DNA from 4 places in the Parabacteroides caeci genome. Region 1 is predicted to be linked to each of the others. Evidence: riboswitches for the same ligand, from Rfam matches in the RefSeq annotation. Region 1 holds a riboswitch; each other region holds the start of a gene.

Region 1 (4,842 bases):
TTATTCGGATTGCTATTTGTCTTTCAGTAATTCGATAAACATGGTTGTCGTCAGTAATATCCCAATGGCAACGCAGACCAGGATAAGTAATAAGTTTACATATTTCGCATTCGGCTTCGAGCCGGTGTGCAGGTTGTTGGCGAAATATTCTTTGAAGAAAAGATATAACGCCGGGACGGAAGCACTGGCCAGCAGGAAATCTTCCGGGATATTGAAGTAATATGTTTTCGACAAGCCGATCAGCGACCAGTGTGTCAGAAACAGGATTATGAACATGTTGATATTCTTAGAGAAGAACAACAGGAGTCCGATGGTGAAAACAACGACCGAACAAGGCATGACCGGCGAAGTCATTTCCGGGAAAGTCAGTCCCCGTGCCATCGATATAAGCGGATAGATAAACGGCATGGCAAACAGGAAGTACGCTAACCAGTCATATTTGCGGGTACGTTCGAAAGTGGTGTATCCTGACAAGGCATCCCATCCCCATAGTATCGCCATGATCGCCCAGAATAAGGCCATCACTTCGTTGTAGCTGCGCTCGGCACAGTAGATGTAGTAGTAGATGACTGATATCCACAGATAGACGGCAATCAGATAGATTTTCATTCCGTTCTTTACCCACGGCTGAGGGTTGCGGGTCAGCAGGACGGTCAGTATTATCCCGATCAGGATAATTCCCAGTTGCCATTCCCAGGTTGCTGCATTGTAGAGTCCTATCGTTTTCCAGAAAATTTCCATAGAGTTATTCGTATGCTGATGATTTTATTTGCGTCGTGTTAATGAAAAAGCCTTACCCGGCAGGAGGAAGATCGGCAGTGTCGCACCGACCGTCAGCATGAAGATCGCGGTGAAGGTAACGAAACCGTTCGACATGAACATTTCAATATATTTCGCTTTCTGTACCGGTTCGTCCATCGTCTGGAGGAACATGATCAGCGAGAAAACCATGTTGTAGGCAAATTTGCCTGGGATCATCGGCAATAAAGCCGGGATATAAAGCACTGTCATCGGGCAGTAAATCCTGCCTCCCAGCCACAAACTTCCGAATCCGATCACCAATGCCCCGAACAGGGAGGCGGTAGCGATATCCACCCCGAAGAAAGTCATCAGGCAGAATCGGCAGGCATGGCCTACGGCAGCCAGCAAGGCAATGTAAGGAAATGCCCGCATGGGTGGGTCGGAAATCGCACCGAAACCAATACCTGCAATGGCTGCAAAAAGTCCGTCTAAAAGAATATCCAATACTATCATATCAAATTGTTTTTTACCATCATTAATGTGAAAGAAAGCCCGATCGCGATACAGATAATCAGCATCAGCGCATTGACCAGCCGGGCAAAACCGGTCAGTATATACCCTTCGACAATGTCGATAACCCCATTGATCAGCGGTACGCCCGGTATCAGGAACAGGACGCTCGTTGCCAGTGCAATGTCCGAGGTCGTGTCGAATATCAACGCTGTAGAGGCACAAAGCGATGCAATAAAGGCCGATACCACGAAGATTATGTAATGATTGAATTTCCGGATCTGCATCTGTTGTTTCAGGAAAAAACCGGTGATAGTCGCAGAAAAGACAATCCCCATCGAGGTTATGTCTCCCCCAAACAGGCGGCAGAAAGAGGCATTGGCAAAGCCCACCAGTATCAGAACGAAAAGCGGATCGATATGCGGGCTGGCGATAATCTTCTCATATTTATCTTTTAATTCTTCCAACGGCAAATGTTTGTCATACGTTTCCCAACTCAGAGCGCTCAGTTTGGCGTTCTTCTCGAAACTTATCGGAAGAGCGGGGATATCGATCACCTCGCTGTATGTTTCTTTCGTATCATTGTCGGAGATCGTCAGAATAATATTTTTCTGAAAAATGCTGATTTTAACATCAGCGCCATATGCTTCTCCTATTCGTTTGGAACTCCGGACTACCCGGGATGTGTGTACCCCGCATCCCATCATATGGGCGGAGTACTCTGCGATGAATTTGGCTACGGGTAGCAAAGATTCATTTCTACTCATGTCGTACTTTTTATATATGAACCGGATTTTATTCCGGAATGTTTCTTTTTGCTGGCGGAAAAACGGGCGATAAACCTAAACCGGGGCGCAAAAGTATAAAAAACTTATTTTATATCATTGTTTTGTCTTTTATTTTTGTAGTTTTGCACCGAAATGGTTCTGTATTTTTGATTCTGGAAATACAGATTAAAAGGGAATCGGGTGTAAATCCCGGACAGTCCCGCTGCTGTGAAGCTCTAATAACATCCTGAAAACAACTTATGCCACTGACATGTGTCGGGAAGGCTTCAGGATGGGAGTCAGTCAGAAGACCTGCCGTTCGTTAAAGGCTCATATCCTCGTGGGTTAGGATACGGGTTCGAAATGATTGTTTATTCTAAATTTATCAGATTTATGGAGAAAGATTGTCCGCGTTGTGGGGGCTCTTTTGTTTGTCGGGTAGATGATATATCCGCCTGTCATTGTGTGCCTGTGAAATTGGATGAACTCCAGCTTGCTTATGTGAAGGTCCATTATCCGGGATGTTTGTGCAACTCCTGTTTGAATGAGATCAAGAAATATTTCTATGCCTGTGAGGTGAATCCCCGTTATAAACATTTAAAGCATTGATATGATACGGAAGATATTAATTGCAAACCGTGGCGAGATCGCCGTACGTGTGATGCGTTCCTGCCGGGAGATGGGAATACAGTCTGTGGCTGTTTTTTCGGAAGCTGACCGGGCGGCACGACATGTACTTTATGCTGATGAGGCCTGCCTGATAGGGCCTGCTGCATCAAAAGATAGTTATCTGGATATTGAAAAGATTATCCAAGCGGCAAAAATTCATAAAGCCGATGCCATTCATCCCGGTTATGGTTTCCTTTCGGAAAATGCAGCTTTTGCCCGCAGATGTAAAGAGGAAAATATTATTTTTATTGGCCCGGCTGCTGAGACGATGGAGGCGATGGGCGATAAGATATCAGCCCGTAAGCGGATGATCGAGGCTGGTGTGCCGGTTGTTCCGGGAACGCAACAACCGTTGCAGGATGCTGCCGAAGCCGTTCGGATATGTAAGGAAATCGGTTTCCCCGTTATGCTGAAAGCCTCTATGGGAGGCGGAGGAAAAGGGATGCGACTGAGCTATAAAGAAGAAGATGTGGTGGAAGCTTATCATTCTGCCCGTTCGGAATCGTTATCGTCTTTTGGTGACGACACAGTTTATCTGGAGAAATTCGTAGAGGAACCTCATCATATCGAATTTCAGGTATTGGGTGACAATCACGGGAATGTAATCCATCTTTGCGAACGTGAATGTTCCGTTCAACGTCGTAATCAGAAAATCGTGGAGGAAAGTCCGTCTCCGTTCATTACTCCCGAGTTAAGAAAAAATATGGGTGAAAAGGCTGTTGCTGCGGCAAAAGCTGTCAACTATTCCGGTGCTGGTACCATTGAGTTTTTGGTGGACAAACATCGGAATTTTTATTTTCTGGAAATGAATACGCGTCTCCAAGTGGAGCATCCGATTACCGAGGAAGTTTTAGGCGTCGATCTGGTAAAAGAACAGATCCGGGTGGCTAACAACGAACCACTCCATATCCGCCAGGAGGAGATCGTCCAGCGCGGACATGCCATTGAATGCCGTATCTGTGCAGAAGATACAGAAGCCGGTTTTATGCCTTCTCCCGGTGTCATTAAACAATTGACAGAGCCGAACGGCATCGGTGTCCGTGTAGACAGTTATGTGTATGAAGGATATGAAATACCGGTTTATTACGACCCGATGATCGGAAAACTGATCGTTTGGGCGACAACGCGCCAATATGCGATCGAACGCATGCGGCGGGTATTGCATGAGCATAAGATTACCGGGTTGAAAACGAATATCGGTTACTTACGTCGGATTATGGATACATCCGACTTTGTGCAGGGAAAGTATGATACTTCTTTTATTGAAAAAAATGCCGGACAATTGCAACATCCCGTAGAAGAGGGTGGAACAGAGACTGAAAATATAGCTATGATCGCTGCCTATATAGATTATCTGGTCAATCTGGAGGAAAACAGATCCGGTCAGGCTTCCGACAATCGTCCGATCAGCCGCTGGCGTGAATTCGGATTACAAAAAGGAGTCCTGCGTATTTAATAATCGGCACATTAGCACTATTGAATAATTATTATTTATGGAAATACATATTGGAAAAAGAGTTGCGGATGTTTCGTTGGTCAGTAAAGATGGAAACAAAGTCCGGTTGACTATTGACGGTATCCCTTATGAAGTCGATGTCGTAATGGCCGAAAATGGCGCCTGTTCTATTTTGCACAACGGTGTTTCGTATAATGCAGAACTGATCCGCGGAGAAAGTGGTAAAAACTATACGGTGAATACCCATTTCCTCTCTTATGGTGTGGATATTGTTGATACGCAGGTGAAATATTTGCGTATGCGCAGGAATAGCGAAGAGCGGCAGGACAATAAGATTATTTCTCCGATGCCCGGCAAGGTGGTGAAGGTTGCTGTTCAGAAAGGCGACCGTCTCGAACCTGGCGATATTGTCGTAGTGATCGAAGCAATGAAGATGCAGAGTAATTATAAGGTAAGTTCGGCCTGCACGGTACGCGATGTGCAGGTAAAGGAAGGGGATTCGGTGACGAGCAACCAGGTCCTTCTGACTTTGGATATAATAACAGACAAAGAGGATTAAAATGGGAAAAGAACATTTATATAAAACGTTTGAAGAACTGGATAAGGCTGCTTCGTTGGGAGGCGGTATGGCACGTATAGAGAAACAGCATGAAGCCGGACGTATGACTGCCCGTGAACGTATTGACATGTTACTGGATA
Region 2 (4,842 bases), on a different contig from region 1:
TATCATAGAGTAATATTTTATCAAGATGCATTATATATCATATGATCTACAAATATATATATAATATTGATTAGTTAAATATAAATAGGAGAATATAATGCGAATAATGTGAATTAAAATATAAATCTATATTTTCTTATCCACGATACTCGCATCATTTTTGTTAAAAACATTAATTATTCATAATTGTTTCTTCTTTTCTGTAATATTAATCATTTTATGTTTAGCCGCAAACTTTGCATGTTCGATAAATATATTCTGAATATCTATGTTTTGTCCTAATCCTTGCATAAATATGGAAACTTCATAGCCTTTATCTTCCAGTTCTTTTTTCATGTCGATTGCAATGTCATTATTAGCATGATCACCGGCAACGAACATGAAAGGCATCAGCATGACTTTCTTTACTTTGGCAGCTTCAAGCTTAGCAAGCATATCGTCGAAAGTGGGATAACCTTCTATCGTTGTAACATAATAATCAGTATAGCCTTTTGCTTTCAACATATAATCGGTCATGGCATACTGTGCAGTCGAAGGAGTGTAGGTGCCGTGTCCCACCAGGACGGTAGCTCCTTCCTTGGCTCCTTTCCGGACAATAGCTGCAATGACGTTTTCATAATCTTCGGGAGTGTACAGCAGCGGGTTTCCGATACGGATATCCTTGAACTCTTTTTCCAGTGAGGCGATATCTTTGCGGAGGGATTCCATTTCTACACCTTCAATAATGTTCGTAGACTGGATCAAGATATGGGTGAAACCATCCGCTTTTAGTTGTTTCAGTGCTTCAGTGGGGTTGAGTTTTTCGATACCCCGTGTTTTCAGGCGGCGAATAATGATGCGTGAGGTATAGGCTTCGCGTACTTCGATACCTTTGAATGCTTCTTTCGCTTTGTTGTTGATGGCGTCGATCGTCAGTTGGCGTGTTTTGTCGTAGGTGGTTCCAAAATGGACCATCAGCAGAGCGGCCTTATCGCCTGCCTGCATAGAAGCAAACAGGTCAGAGGGTTTAAAATTTCCTTCGCCGTCATCGTGGGGAACGGCCCTGGCAGGGATGTCGGTCACTGCCTCCTGCAACATACCGTGTGCAAAAGACATACTCATTGAACAACCTACAAGAAAGGCTGTCAGCAGACATTTCTTTTTCATTGAAAGAGATTTGTTTTATGTTCATAATAGCCCTCCTGGCCCCGGGAGAACGGATTTATCTGTCTGGCAGGTTTCCTGACTTGCCCGGAAAACGACCTTCCCATCCTTGTCACGGACAGTGGTGTAAGCATGTTTTCCTTTTATAGCGGGCTTAACAGTAGCGGGCACTGTTCCGGATTCTCACCGGATTCCCTTTTATACGGCAACCGGAGGCTGACGTATCACCAAAGCGGGACAAAGATAGGAATTTATTTAAAATAAGGGAGCTTTTATAATCTCTTAATTGAATCTCCCGCAACAACTTTCCCATGGATTGTGTTCCATTTACCACAATAAAACCGGACATGGAATATGTCTTATTATTAACGTCAAACAATTGTATATATGGAGTGGTTTGCTGATTTGCTCAAACACTATCCGGAACTGGCTATCTTTCTGACACTGGCTTTCGGTTTCTGGATAGGTAAATTTAAGATAGGTAAATTTTCTTTGGGAACAGTTACCAGCGTATTGCTGGTCGGTGTATTAATCGGACAATTGCATATCGATATCGGGACACCTATTAAATCCGTATTCTTCCTTCTGTTCCTTTTTGCCGTGGGATATAGTGTCGGTCCGCAGTTCTTCCGTGGGCTGAAAAAGGAGGGACTTCCGCAGATGCTTTTTGCCGTACTGATGTGTTTGTTCTCTCTGTTTGTTCCCTTTTTGCTTGCCAAGCTGATGGGCTATAATGCAGGAGAAGCGGCTGGATTGTTGGCTGGTTCGCAGACAATCTCTGCGGTGCTGGGGGTAGCGGAAGATACGATCAATCAGAGCGGGCTGAGTGCGGCGGACAAAACATCCATAATCAATGTGATGCCTGTGACTTATGCCGTCTGTTATATTTTCGGTACGGCCGGTTCTGCGTGGCTGATGAGCGATGTGGCTCCCCGTTTGCTGGGCGGACTGCCTTCGGTAAAGAAGGCTTGTAAAGAACTGGAAGCAAAGATGGGTACTGACGACGAAAGCGAGCAACCCGGTTTTATGCCGGCAGCACGTCCCATCACTTTTCGGGCTTATAAGATCAGTAATGACTGGTTCGGGGCGGGCAAGACCGTACAGGAACTGGAAGATTATCTGGAAGGGCAGGGGCGTCGTCTGTTTGTGGAACGCGTACGTATCAGTAATGTAGTGTATGATGTGAAACCGGACCTGATGCTTCAGAAAGGGAACGAGGTGGTGTTGAGCGGTCGCCGTGAATTTGTGATTGGAGAAGAAGACTGGATCGGCGACGAAGTGAACGACCTTGAATTGTTGGACTTCCCGGCAGAGACATTGCCCGTGCTGATCTCCCGTAAGAAGTTTTCGGGAATGACTATAGCCGGTCTCCGCAGTGAAAAGGTGATGCACGGCGTCAGCATTAAAAGTATCAAACGTGCGGGTGTCAATATACCTGTGCTGGCTGCGACAAAAATTAATCCGGGCGATATGCTCGAACTGGTAGGTACCAAGATGGAGGTGAATGCCGCGGCTGCAACTTTGGGTTATGCCGACCGACCGACCAACCAGACGGATATGATCTTTGTCGGCCTGGGAATCTTTATCGGTGGCGTGATCGGCTCGTTGGTGGTACATTTCGGAAATATACCGATCAGCCTGAGTACGAGTGGCGGGGCATTGATTGCAGGACTGGTATTCGGATGGCTTCGCTCCAAACACCCGACATTCGGACGTATTCCTGAACCTTCCTTGTGGGTATTAAATAATGTAGGGCTGAATATGTTCATTGCCGTAGTCGGTATTACGGCCGGACCGAGTTTTGTGACCGGCTTCAAAGAAGTAGGCGTGAGTCTGTTCATTATCGGAGCGCTGGCTACGACCATTCCGCTGATAGCCGGTGTCCTGATGGGCCGCTATCTCTTTAAATTCCATCCAGCCATTACACTGGGTTGTACTTCAGGAGCACGAACGACAACAGCCGCCCTCGGTGCGATAGAAGATGCGGTGGAAAGCCAAACACCGGCGTTAGGATATACAGTTACTTATGCTGTCGGTAACACCTTGCTGATTATCTGGGGAGTGGTGATTATCTTGCTAATGTAAATATAGAAATAATTGAACTATCTGTTTATTGACTGGTTGTACCTGGCTCCCCTCTTGAGAGGGGGTAGGGGGTGTGTTAAAGCCAGTCAATAAAACAAGCCTTGTAACAGGTTTATTTGCCGTCTGCTTCAGCTGACGGATTAGTAAATGGTCTATCTCATTAGACTTTAGTCCTATTTCTTACAGTTTTCTATCTAGGAGAAATGTGGCTGAAGCCAAAAGAGAGAAACAACTTGTAAACCGTCAGCTGAAGCAAACGGCAAATGAACCTGTAATAGTCAAGTGACTCTGATTATGGTGGTTGTATGGCGGGGATATAACACACCCCCTTCCCCCTCTCGAGAGGGGAGCCAGGTACAACCAGTTGCTATAAACAAACACTCATATCTGATAAAAATAGAAATTAATAATTATACATTATATATAATATGGAAGAAAACAATAAAATCGTAGTCACCCGTGAATACGAAAAGAAAATGTCGGAGATCAGTCCGTTCGAATTAAAAGACATACTGATCCGGTTAGCCGACGAGAGTGCCCGCAAGAGTACCCACATCATGTTGAATGCCGGTCGTGGCAACCCGAACTGGATTGCTACCACGCCACGCGAAGCCTTTTTCCTGCTCGGCCAGTTCGCCTTGGAAGAATGCCGTCGCGGGGTTAAACTGGAAGACGGCATGGTTGGTCTTGCCGGCATTCCCCAGAAACCAAGTATCGCCTATCGGTTCAGAGAGTTTCTTGACAAACATGAGGGGGTACCGGGTTCCGAACTTTTACGTGATACCTATAATTATATGGTACGTGTAAAGGATGTTGATGAAAACGACCTGGTACATGAATGGGCAGAAGGTGTGATCGGTGACCAGTATCCTGTTCCCGACCGTATTTTGAAATATACGGAAGTGTTGGTGCGTGATTATCTGGATCAGGCATTATGTAACAACCGGCCGCCCAAAGGTAAATTCGATTTGTTTGCCACCGAGGGTGGTACAGCTGCCATGTGTTACATCTTTGACTCCCTTCAACAGAACTTCCTGTTGAATAAAGGAGACAAGATCGTCCTGTTTGCTCCGGTCTTTACCCCTTATATAGAAATACCCGAACAGGCCCGTTATCTGTTTGATGTAACGGAAATACATGCGCTGAAAATGACGGGCGACGGATATCATACCTGGCAATATCAGGAAAAAGATCTGGATGTATTGAAGGATCCGTCTGTCAAGGCTGCCTTTATTGTCAATCCGAGTAATCCGCCTTCTTATGCTTTGACACCCGGATTGACGGAGCGTATTGTTGATATCGTTACCAATTATAATCCCAACCTGATGATTATTACCGACGATGTATATGCCACTTATGTGCATGGTTTCCGTTCCCTGATGGCTGAGCTTCCTGATAATACATTGTGCGTTTATTCTTTCTCCAAGTATTTCGGTGCGACAGGCTGGCGTCTGGCTGTCATCTCTTTGCATGAAGATAATATCTATGACCGTATGATTACCGCGTTGCCTGATGATAAGAAAACGGCATTGGCAAAGCGTTACAGCAGTATTATGCTCGACCCCTCGAAGATGAAGTTTATCGACCGCATGGTTGCTGATAGCCGTCAGGTCG
Region 3 (4,842 bases), on a different contig from region 1:
TTCGGCACCGTTGTTGATGATGATATCGCGCACTTTCAGTTCGAAGTCTTTGGCAACGCCGTAAGCCTTCGGGTCGGAAGAGAATGAATATTGCGTCTTGGCGATACAGATCGGGTAGTGGGAGATACCCAGACTTTCGATCTGTTTGATCTTTTTGTCCGCCAATGTTGTATAAGTGACTGAGGCAGCACCGTAGATTTCTTCGGATACCTTTTTGATCTTGTCGCGTACATTGTCTGTATCTTCGTAGATCAGCTTCAACTCGCCCGACGGCTTGTTTTCGATCGTATCTACTACCAGTTTGGCCAGTTCCACGCCACCTTCACCGCCTTCGGCGAATACGCTGTTCATGGCGAAGCCTACACCCAGCTCTTTGCAATGTTCGGCAACCAGGGCGATTTCTTCGTCTGTATCGGTAGCATACCGGTTGAAGGTAACGATCACTTCCTGACCGAAACGTTTCATATTGGCCACATGCTTGTCGAGGTTGGCAAAGCCGTTGCGCAGACCTTCGATATTCTGTTCCTTGATCTGTGATTCGGGAACGCCGCCGTGCAGCTTCAAGCTCTGTGCGGTAGCAACGATAACCGTCAGTTTCGGTTTCAGGCCGGCTTTGCGGCATTTGATGTCGAAGAACTTCTCAGCACCCAGGTCGGCACCGAAACCAGCCTCCGTAATCACGTAATCGCCGTAGGTAAGCGCCATCTTTGTCGCGATGATCGAGTTACAGCCGTGGGCGATGTTGGCGAACGGGCCGCCATGCACGAAAGCAGGGGTATTTTCTGTTGTCTGCACCAGGTTAGGCAGAAGGGCGTCTTTCAGCAGTACGGTGATCGCTCCGGCAACCCCCAGGTCATTGACTGTGAACGGCTGATCGTCGTTTGTATATCCCAGCAGGATATTCCCGATGCGGCGTTTCAAGTCTTCCAGATCGGTCGCCAGACAAAGGATAGCCATCATTTCGGAAGCCGGCGTGATGTCGAATCCTGTCTCTGTCGGAACACCGTTTGCCGAACCTCCCAGGCCGGATACGATATTGCGCAGGCTACGGTCGTTTACGTCGAGCACGCGTTTCCATTTGATCTCTTTCAGCCCTTCGCAGGTGTTGCGTGTCTGATAGATATAATTATCCAGCAACGCTGTGATCATGTTGTGGGCAGATGTAACCGCGTGGAAATCGCCGGTGAAATGCAAGTTGATGTTTTCCATCGGCAGTACCTGTGCGTATCCGCCTCCGGCTGCTCCGCCCTTCATTCCGAAACACGGACCCAGCGAGGGTTCACGCAGGGCGGCGACTGCCTTTTTACCTATCTTGTTCAGGCCCAGGGCCAGACCGATAGATACGGTTGTTTTACCGATACCTGCTTTGGTAGGCGTGATAGCCGTTACCAGGATCAGGTTATGTTTTTTGATTTTCTCTTCATCGATCAGGTGAAGGGGCACTTTGGCGATATACCGACCATAGTTTTGTACTTCTTCGCGCGGAATACCCAAACCTGTGGCAACTTCCTTTATTTTGCGAAGGGAGACTTCTCTTGCAATTTCTATATCCGATTTCATGTGCTTATGTAAGTTTAAAGAGGCAACAAAAGTATATTATTTTTAATTAAATAACAAAATGATAGAATGAAAGGTTGTAATGCCTGATAACTGCGTAAAATTGGTGTTATATTGACAAAAGTCACAAAAAGGAGGCTGGTGATGATTCTTTGTTAAGTGAAGTGTGCGTTTTTCAACTTATTTGTAATCTTTGGTTGGCAAAAACAGTGCATTTCGACAGTTCTTGTATTAAAGAACTTTAAAATATAGATAAAGGGTTGTGGTGTATGATAATTTGCCTAATTTTGTGACATCACAATGACAAAATGAAACTAGCAGCAAGTTTAGAGTGATAAAAAGAAAGTAAATAACAATTTTAAAAACTTCGGTTTATGTAATTAAGGAGATTTGATTATGGCAACAATGAGATTTAGTTTGGCAGGCGTCGTTTCAAGAGAAACAGAGACAGGATCATGGGTTAGAACAATTGCAGATTGTTTGGGTATTCGAATGTTTTCGAAGATGGGTTCTTCGGAGAGTATGAATAATGTCGGTTGGGATACCACCAAGCAGAAGGAAATCCAGGATCTTCATCATTATGCCATCAGCAACTTGATCCCCAGGGCCGGAGTCTATCAGATGAAGTTACTTGAATCGTTGGCACAATCTGCTTCCATCTATTCACCGGAAGAGACTGAAACTCTTTATAATGAAACGAATAAAAAGATTGAAGAGATCAGCAGTCACATTTCAGGAGTATTAGTGAGTGCACGTGAGTTGTGCAAGTCGGGGCATCAGAACTGGGAATCTGTCCAGTCGCTTCGCTACCATATGAACCGTCTGAACGGTATCATAGAATCCGTATAGTTTTTGCGATACAATAATCGGGATAGTAATTTTTAAGTTGAGGGTGTAGCAAAAGTTTCTTCTGCTACACCCTTTTTTTATTGTATGATCATCAGTGAGAAATAAGGGAAAGATTTCTCTGCGATGATTTGCCGGTCGGAGGTGTAGTATTCCTTATCCGTTCCTACATTTTCAAAATAATGGAATTGTGTCTGCGGATGCTTGCGGATACATGCATGTACGGCTTCCACGCATTGCGACAGTTTCATAATGACGATCACGTATCCGGCATTTATCTTTTCAGATAATTCTTCCGCGGAAGGAGTGCCGGGAATAACGACGATCTGTTCTTCCTGTTTGACAATGTGCAAGCCGGCCAGTGCTCCGGCAGCGATGAAGGCGGGGATTCCGGCAATACGCTGAACGTCGATTCCCGTCTCTATAAACTTGTCATATATATACTGGATGGAAGAATAGAAGCCGGCATCGCCTTCGGCTACGATAACGATCTGTCTGCCTTCCGCATAGTTTGCGGCGGCTTCGTTGTAGAGGGCGTCGTAGGCTTTCCAGGCTTCCGTGCGGTCTTTGCTCATGGGGAGCATGAAGCAGCGGATGACAGTTTCGTTTATTTCCAGTGCACGTACGATATCGGCGGCACGCGAGAGGATTTCACCCTGCCTGTTACGGGTGGCTGGGCAGTAGATAATATCTGCTTTCTGAAGTTGTCGGAGACCTTTCACTGTGATAAGTTCCGGTTCGCCGGGACCTAATGATACGAAACTGATCGGGTAAGTCATTTTATTCTTGTTTTTATTTGGGGTGCAAATGTGCTGAAAATAGTGCAAAGTTGCAAACTTCTTATTACTTTTGCGATCGAAATAGGTTCTGTAAAACTCCTGTTCATGGAGACAGATTAAAAGGGAACCGGGTGGAAATCCCGGACAGTCCACGCTGCTGTGAAACTTCGTAACATTCCGATAATACCTTTTGCCACTGATCCGTAGGTGATCGGGAAGGCTTTCGGGATGGAAGTAAGTCAGAAGACCTGCCATTTTTAGCATAACAGTTGTCCTCGTGGGTTTGGACAGTTTGTGTCGGATAAAAACAAATATGAATATGAACAAGTATTTAGCAGGTTGTTGCCTGGTTGCATTACTGGCAACGTCGTGTGTATCGAAGGAAAATCGGGAGGAGAAGGAGAGTGTTTCGGCACAGCAGACAGCATCTGCTGATCGTGAGGCGCATATTACGCCGCAATATGCCAAAGGTTTTCAACTGTCCTATGCCGACGGTTATATCCTGATGGATATACAAGATCCCCAGAATGAAGAAAGCACCCGTTTCCAATATGCCTTGGTAGAGCGCGGAACGAAGCCGGAAGGTATCCCTGCGGATTATACGGTTATCGAGATCCCTGTGCGTAGTGCCATTTGCATGACTTCATTGCAGCTATCCAATTTCATCAAGCTAGGGGCGGAAGATAAAGTGGTCGGCATCACCAGTACCCGTCATCTTTTCAACCAGACTGTCAATAAGCAGCTGAAAGAAGGAAAGACAGCCAAGATCGGTATCGAGGGTAATTTTGATAACGAAGTGATCATGAGCATCAATCCTGACTTGATTCTTATTTCTCCTTTCAAACGGGGCGGATATGAGACAATGAAAGATGTCGGTATCCCTTTGGTACCGCACTTGGGATATAAGGAAACGACTCCGCTGGGACAGGCGGAATGGATCAAGTTCGTCGGATTGCTGCTCGGTATGGAGAAAGAGGCGAACGATAAGTTCTCCGCCATAGAAAAACGTTACAATGAACTGAAAGCGCTGACAGCCGAAGGACAGGTGAAGAAACGTCCGATCGTCTTCAGCGGCGAGATACACGGAGGAAACTGGTATGCGGTAGGCGGGAAGAGCTTCCTAGCGCAACTCTTCAAGGATGCCGGTGCCGATTATTTCCTGAAGGACGACGACCGTTCCGGTGGTGTCACGCTCGATTTTGAAACGATATACAACCAGGCTGACGATGCCGATTACTGGCGTATCGTGAACAGTTATCCCGGTACATACAGTTATGAGGCCCTGAAGGAGCAAGACCCGCGTTATGCCGATTTCCGTGCGTTCAGGGAGAAAGACGTCATCTATTGTAACATGCGGGAGAAGCCTTTTTACGAAAGTATGCCTACCGAGCCGGAGGTCTTGCTGGCTGACCTGTTGCATATTTTCCATCCGGACTTATTACCGGACCATACACCGGTCTATTATGATTTACTTAAATAAGCGACGATGAAATACTCGAATACTTTCCTGATGCTTCTGATCGTTGTTACCATCGTTGTCCTGTTGTTTCTGAATCTGGTGCTGGGATCTGTTTCCATCCCGTTGCAGTCGGTCTGGCATATCATTTTCAGTAGCGGCGAAGAGCCTGTCACCTGGCAGAACATTATCTGGAAGTCGCGT
Region 4 (4,842 bases), on a different contig from region 1:
AAAAGCTAATCCTTATGTAGGTTACAGATTCCTGGATAAAGATTCTTTGACTGTTACTACTTACAAATTGAGATATTTACATGAATTTGCAGATGACAAATACATGGGTACTTCAAGTGATGCTGCTGATTCAGTTTTATATGTAGGTGCTAAATCTACTTTTGAACTGGCTGCTATGGATAAAGATGGTGTAGGATATGGTTATACTACAAGTGCTATCGCTTCAATGAAAAAGCTTGTAAGAAAAGCTTACACATTGAAACTGAAATCTACAGGAAAGTATATCATGGCTGATGCTGAAAAGAGATATGCAGTATCTGCAACAGGCAAACCTGCTGTATTCTATCTGAAAGAAAATAATGACAAAGCTACTCATTACTATGCTTTGATCGATACAGCTTCTTACACTGATGTTCGTAAAGTTGGTGTTGATGATAACAATGTTTATCTGAAAGTTCAGAATTTGAAAGAAACTCGTACTTCTGCATTCTCTGTAGAAATTGATGACGCTCCTTTGTATCGTCGTTTCAACAATGTTGCATTAGGTGAAAGCGCTGTTGATGGTCCTGATAGCTTGAGATTCTACGAAAATATTCGTCACGAATATTTGATGGATGAAACTAACAAAGAATTGAAGAATAAAGGTGTTGCTTACTTAGGTATCTGGACTGCTGATAAGGCTGAAGCTGGTTTGTCATTCCGTATTGATGCTGTTAATATAACAAGCGGTCTTGGTTATATCAAACCTCAGTATTTGATTTCTGTATCTCGTCAGGATCAGGAAGCTGTTGAAGGTACTCCTTGTACTGAAAATTCTCATCACGTAGATGCTGATGGTAATCCAACAGATGCTGCACATTGTGTTCATGCTACTCCTGGAAAAGCTGGATTCGAATATGGTAAATATTTGGTAAGCTTTGCAGATTCTGTTGCTACAGTAGGTCAGGATAAACCTTATACTGATGTTAAAGCAGGTTACACTCGTGTTGGTTTTGTAAAAGCTATCAAGACTGGCGACAGCTTGATCATATTGGTTAATGGTTTTGAAAACATGGATCCGAAAGATCTGAATGTAGAAGAAATTGTTAAGGCTTATACTAAAGCAGGTATTAATACGAAATACATCAATAGTCTGAAGGGTGATAACCATAAGAACTATACTTGGTCATTCCGTTATACAAATCCTGATGGCGCTTCTACTGTAACAGAAGAAGGTGTTGGAAATTCATTCTTGATTGAATCTAACAATTATGACGGTAAAATTATCGCTCCTGAAAAAGCAGCATGGATCAAGATGCAGAATGGTTGCATTGTATTGACAGACGAAAAATCTGAATTCAACAATGCTAAGACAGGTGGTGACGGTGCTCTTATTTTCAATGTTGAAAACATCGAAAATGATGAAATGGCTACAGATACTGAAGATATCACAACTTCTGCTGTAACTGTAATCGCTGGTAACGGTGACATCACAATCAAGGGTGCTGCTAATAAGACTGTTACTATCAGCAACGTTCTTGGTCAGACAATTGCTAGCACAGTTCTTTCTTCTGACGAAGCAACTATCTCTGCTCCTGCAGGTATCGTAGTTGTAGCTGTTGAAGGCGAAGCTGCTGTTAAAGCAATCGTAAAATAAGAATTAAAGAATAATTAAATAGAAAATAGCTTCTCTGCCTTTCCCCTATGGGGAAGGGCAAGTAGCCTGTGAAGGCGAACAGATTGGAAGCGTAATTTTAGTAATAAAAATAAAATAAAGTTCATCCATGAGTATCCCTGCGAAGGGAGGAAATGGACAAAAAACAACCCCGGCGGTATTTAATACCATCGGGGTTTTGTTTTTAATGAGCTCCTGGAAACGGAGTTCATTATGTTTAATAGGAAACCGTATTCTATACAATACGATTTCCTGTTGAATAACTATTGATTACTGATTTAAAGCCTGCTCGATATCCGCAATGATATCGTCCGCACTTTCGATGCCGACAGAGAAACGGATCAGGTCCGGAGCGATACCGGCTTCCTTCAATTGTTCGTCGGTCAACTGGCGATGCGTATGGCTTGCCGGATGAAGCACACAAGTACGGGCATCGGCCACATGAGTAACGATAGCTGCCAGTTTCAGGCTGTCCATAAATTTGATAGATACCTCGCGTCCGCCTTTCAAGCCGAATGACAGGACACCGCATGAACCGTTCGGAAGATATTTCTTTGTCAGTTCGTAATATTTATTTCCTTCCAGATCCGGATAGTTTACCCAGGCTACTTTGTCGCAATTCTGAAGCCATTTAGCTACGGCTAGTGCGTTTTTACAATGTTGCGGCATGCGTAGATGCAATGTTTCCAGTCCCAGGTTCAGCAGGAAAGCATTTTGCGGAGACTGGATAGAACCCAGGTCACGCATCAACTGGCTGGTAGCCTTAGTGATATATGCCAGTTTCCCGAATGTCTTTGTGTAAGTCAGGCCGTGATAAGAATCATCCGGCTGGCAGAGACCCGGGTATTTGTCTGCATGCGCTTCCCAATCGAAGTTACCGCTGTCGACGATACAACCTCCGACGGCAGTCGCATGTCCGTCCATATATTTGGTCGTAGAATGCGTAATGATATCGGCACCCCATTCGAATGGGCGACAGTTGATCGGTGTGGCAAATGTATTGTCGATGATCAATGGAACGCCATGTTTGTGAGCGATACGGGCAAACTTTTCAATATCCAGTACCATCACTCCCGGGTTGGAGATCGTTTCACCGAACAATAACTTTGTATTCGGGCGGAACGCCTTACTGATCTCCTCTTCACTGGCATCCTGGTTGATGAATGTACATTCGATGCCCAGCTTTTTCAGGGTAACGGACAACAGATTGTATGTACCGCCATAAATACCGGTTGCGCTTACGATATGGTCGCCGGCTTCGCAGATATTGAAACAGGCAAAGAAGTTGGCAGCCTGTCCCGATGAAGTCAGCATTGCTGCCACACCACCTTCCAAAGCGGCGATCTTGGATGCAACGGCATCGTTGGTCGGGTTTTGCAGACGGGTATAGAAATAACCACTCTCTTCCAGATCGAACAGTTTCGCCATCTGTTCGCTGGTCTCATACTTGAAGGTAGTACTCTGATAGATAGGCAGAACGCGCGGTTCTCCTTTTTTAGGTTGCCAGCCACCCTGCACACACAAAGTTGCCGGCTTGAATGAATTGCTCATATTATTAAATGTTTGCTATGTAATTATATTCTGCTGACAAAAGTAAAGAATAGTTCGTTCCATTAATACAAATCTACGATCATTTATAAAAAATAGGGTACTGTTTAAAAATAATCTTTACCTTTGTCCCCGGTTTTGGTGTCACAAATCCAGTTCTACGGAAAAGTGATGAAAAGGGAATCAGGTGAAAATCCTGAACAGACCCGCTGCTGTAAGCTCCGCCAAAGTCGTTGAACACAACTCAATCCACTGTTCGCAATGAATGGGAAGGACGTTCAATGACGGAGTAAGTCAGAAGACCTGCCAGAATCAGTAGTTTTAAGCTTTCGAGGAATAAGGCTGAAAAACATGTAAGTAAGGACTTGGTTGTATCCTGTAGAGAGTTCTGGCTGTTCATGTGTTCCGTTCAGTTTTATCGAAAGCCTGTCGTTAATATATAATGTTTTTGATGGAATGAGAGGTTTCATACATGTATTTTTGTTGTTTATTTGTTTGTTCCCTGTAAGTCTGGCGGCGCAAGACAGGGTCACGCTGTCCGGAGAGGTGAGGGGAGAAGATGGTGCTCCGCTTCCTACGGTTACTGTTGCCATCGAAAATACGACGGCAGGGACATACACCGACGACCGGGGGCGCTATTCACTAAGCATGAAACCAGGAAAACATACCCTTATAATTACCCTACTGGGCTATAATACAATAAAAACAACTCTCGATATCCGCAGGAACAAGACGCTCGATTTCGTTATGGCTGAAAATTCCGTTACCCTGAACACAGTCGAGGTGTATGGCAAATCGAAAACACAGAAGATCAAGGAAGGTGCTTTCTCTGTAAATGCCCTTGATGTAAAATCGCAGATCAACTCGTTGAAGAATCTGACTGATATAGTGAACCGGACGACTGGAATAAAGGTCCGGGAAGAAGGAGGAGTCGGTTCCGATTTTGATCTTTCCATCAACGGGTTATCGGGTAATTCTGTCCGTTATTTCATCGATGGCGTGCCTTTGGACAGTAAGGGTAGTAATGTGACGCTTGCCAATCTGCCTGTCAACCTGATTGACCGGGTGGAGATCTATAAAGGGGTAGTGCCTGCTTCGTTGGGAACGGATGCATTGGGCGGTGCCGTCAACATTATTACCAAGGCGGAGAAGGAGAACTTTCTGGATGCATCTTACAGTATTGGTTCCTTTCATACACACAGTGCCGACCTGAATGCACTGTTTGTGGAACAACGCACAGGCTTGATTGTGCGTCCTACCGTTGGCATCAACTATTCGAAAAATGACTACCGGATGAAGGATGTTCAGATGCGTGACGAGACTGGCGACCAATTCATCTATGGCAATCCCAAACGTTTCCATGACGGTTATTTTTCGCTTTTAGCACAGATAGAAGCAGGAATGGTAGGCAAATTTTGGGCGGACGAATTCTTTGTGTCGGCATCTTATTCCAAAACAGACAAGGAACTGCAAACCGGCTCCGTACAGACCAAAGTGTATGGCATGGCGGAGCGTAATTCGGATGCGTGGAATGTGTCGGCACGGTACAACAAATGCAACTTTCTCACAGAAAACATGACATTGAAGGCGACCTTGTCACACACATGGGATCATTCCATCACCATTGATACCGCCTACCG

What was found. A riboswitch is a leader RNA that binds a small molecule or an ion and turns the genes downstream of it on or off. The one in region 1 is predicted to bind cobalamin.
Region 2: linked by a shared signal. The riboswitch ahead of NBH15_RS18925 (sirohydrochlorin cobaltochelatase) and the one ahead of NBH15_RS05985 (cysteine-rich CWC family protein) in region 1 are both predicted to bind cobalamin.
Region 3: linked by a shared signal. The riboswitch ahead of NBH15_RS18840 (ABC transporter substrate-binding protein) and the one ahead of NBH15_RS05985 (cysteine-rich CWC family protein) in region 1 are both predicted to bind cobalamin.
Region 4: linked by a shared signal. The riboswitch ahead of NBH15_RS23020 (TonB-dependent receptor) and the one ahead of NBH15_RS05985 (cysteine-rich CWC family protein) in region 1 are both predicted to bind cobalamin.

What each region holds. Positions count from the first base shown of each region.
Region 1 is NZ_JAMOKT010000008.1:67,488-72,329, reverse strand. Features, by position in the region: gene NBH15_RS06000 (DUF6064 family protein) at 13-741, opposite strand; gene NBH15_RS05995 (threonine/serine exporter family protein) at 766-1,254, opposite strand; gene NBH15_RS05990 (threonine/serine exporter family protein) at 1,251-2,018, opposite strand; cobalamin riboswitch at 2,155-2,352, shown strand; gene NBH15_RS05985 (cysteine-rich CWC family protein) at 2,412-2,627, shown strand; gene accC (acetyl-CoA carboxylase biotin carboxylase subunit) at 2,629-4,143, shown strand; gene NBH15_RS05975 (acyl-CoA carboxylase biotin carboxyl carrier protein subunit) at 4,181-4,702, shown strand; gene NBH15_RS05970 (acyl-CoA carboxylase subunit beta) at 4,704-4,842, shown strand, end outside.
Region 2 is NZ_JAMOKT010000041.1:48,993-53,834, forward strand. Features, by position in the region: gene NBH15_RS18925 (sirohydrochlorin cobaltochelatase) at 181-1,077, opposite strand; cobalamin riboswitch at 1,195-1,390, opposite strand; gene aspT (aspartate-alanine antiporter) at 1,531-3,228, shown strand; gene NBH15_RS18935 (bifunctional aspartate transaminase/aspartate 4-decarboxylase) at 3,657-4,842, shown strand, end outside.
Region 3 is NZ_JAMOKT010000041.1:29,006-33,847, forward strand. Features, by position in the region: gene NBH15_RS18825 (formate--tetrahydrofolate ligase) at 1-1,560, opposite strand, end outside; gene NBH15_RS18830 (hypothetical protein) at 1,954-2,406, shown strand; gene cobI (precorrin-2 C(20)-methyltransferase) at 2,484-3,182, opposite strand; cobalamin riboswitch at 3,248-3,452, shown strand; gene NBH15_RS18840 (ABC transporter substrate-binding protein) at 3,502-4,662, shown strand; gene NBH15_RS18845 (iron chelate uptake ABC transporter family permease subunit) at 4,669-4,842, shown strand, end outside.
Region 4 is NZ_JAMOKT010000060.1:19,134-23,975, forward strand. Features, by position in the region: gene NBH15_RS23010 (DUF6383 domain-containing protein) at 1-1,636, shown strand, start outside; gene NBH15_RS23015 (O-acetylhomoserine aminocarboxypropyltransferase/cysteine synthase family protein) at 1,925-3,205, opposite strand; cobalamin riboswitch at 3,325-3,527, shown strand; gene NBH15_RS23020 (TonB-dependent receptor) at 3,659-4,842, shown strand, end outside.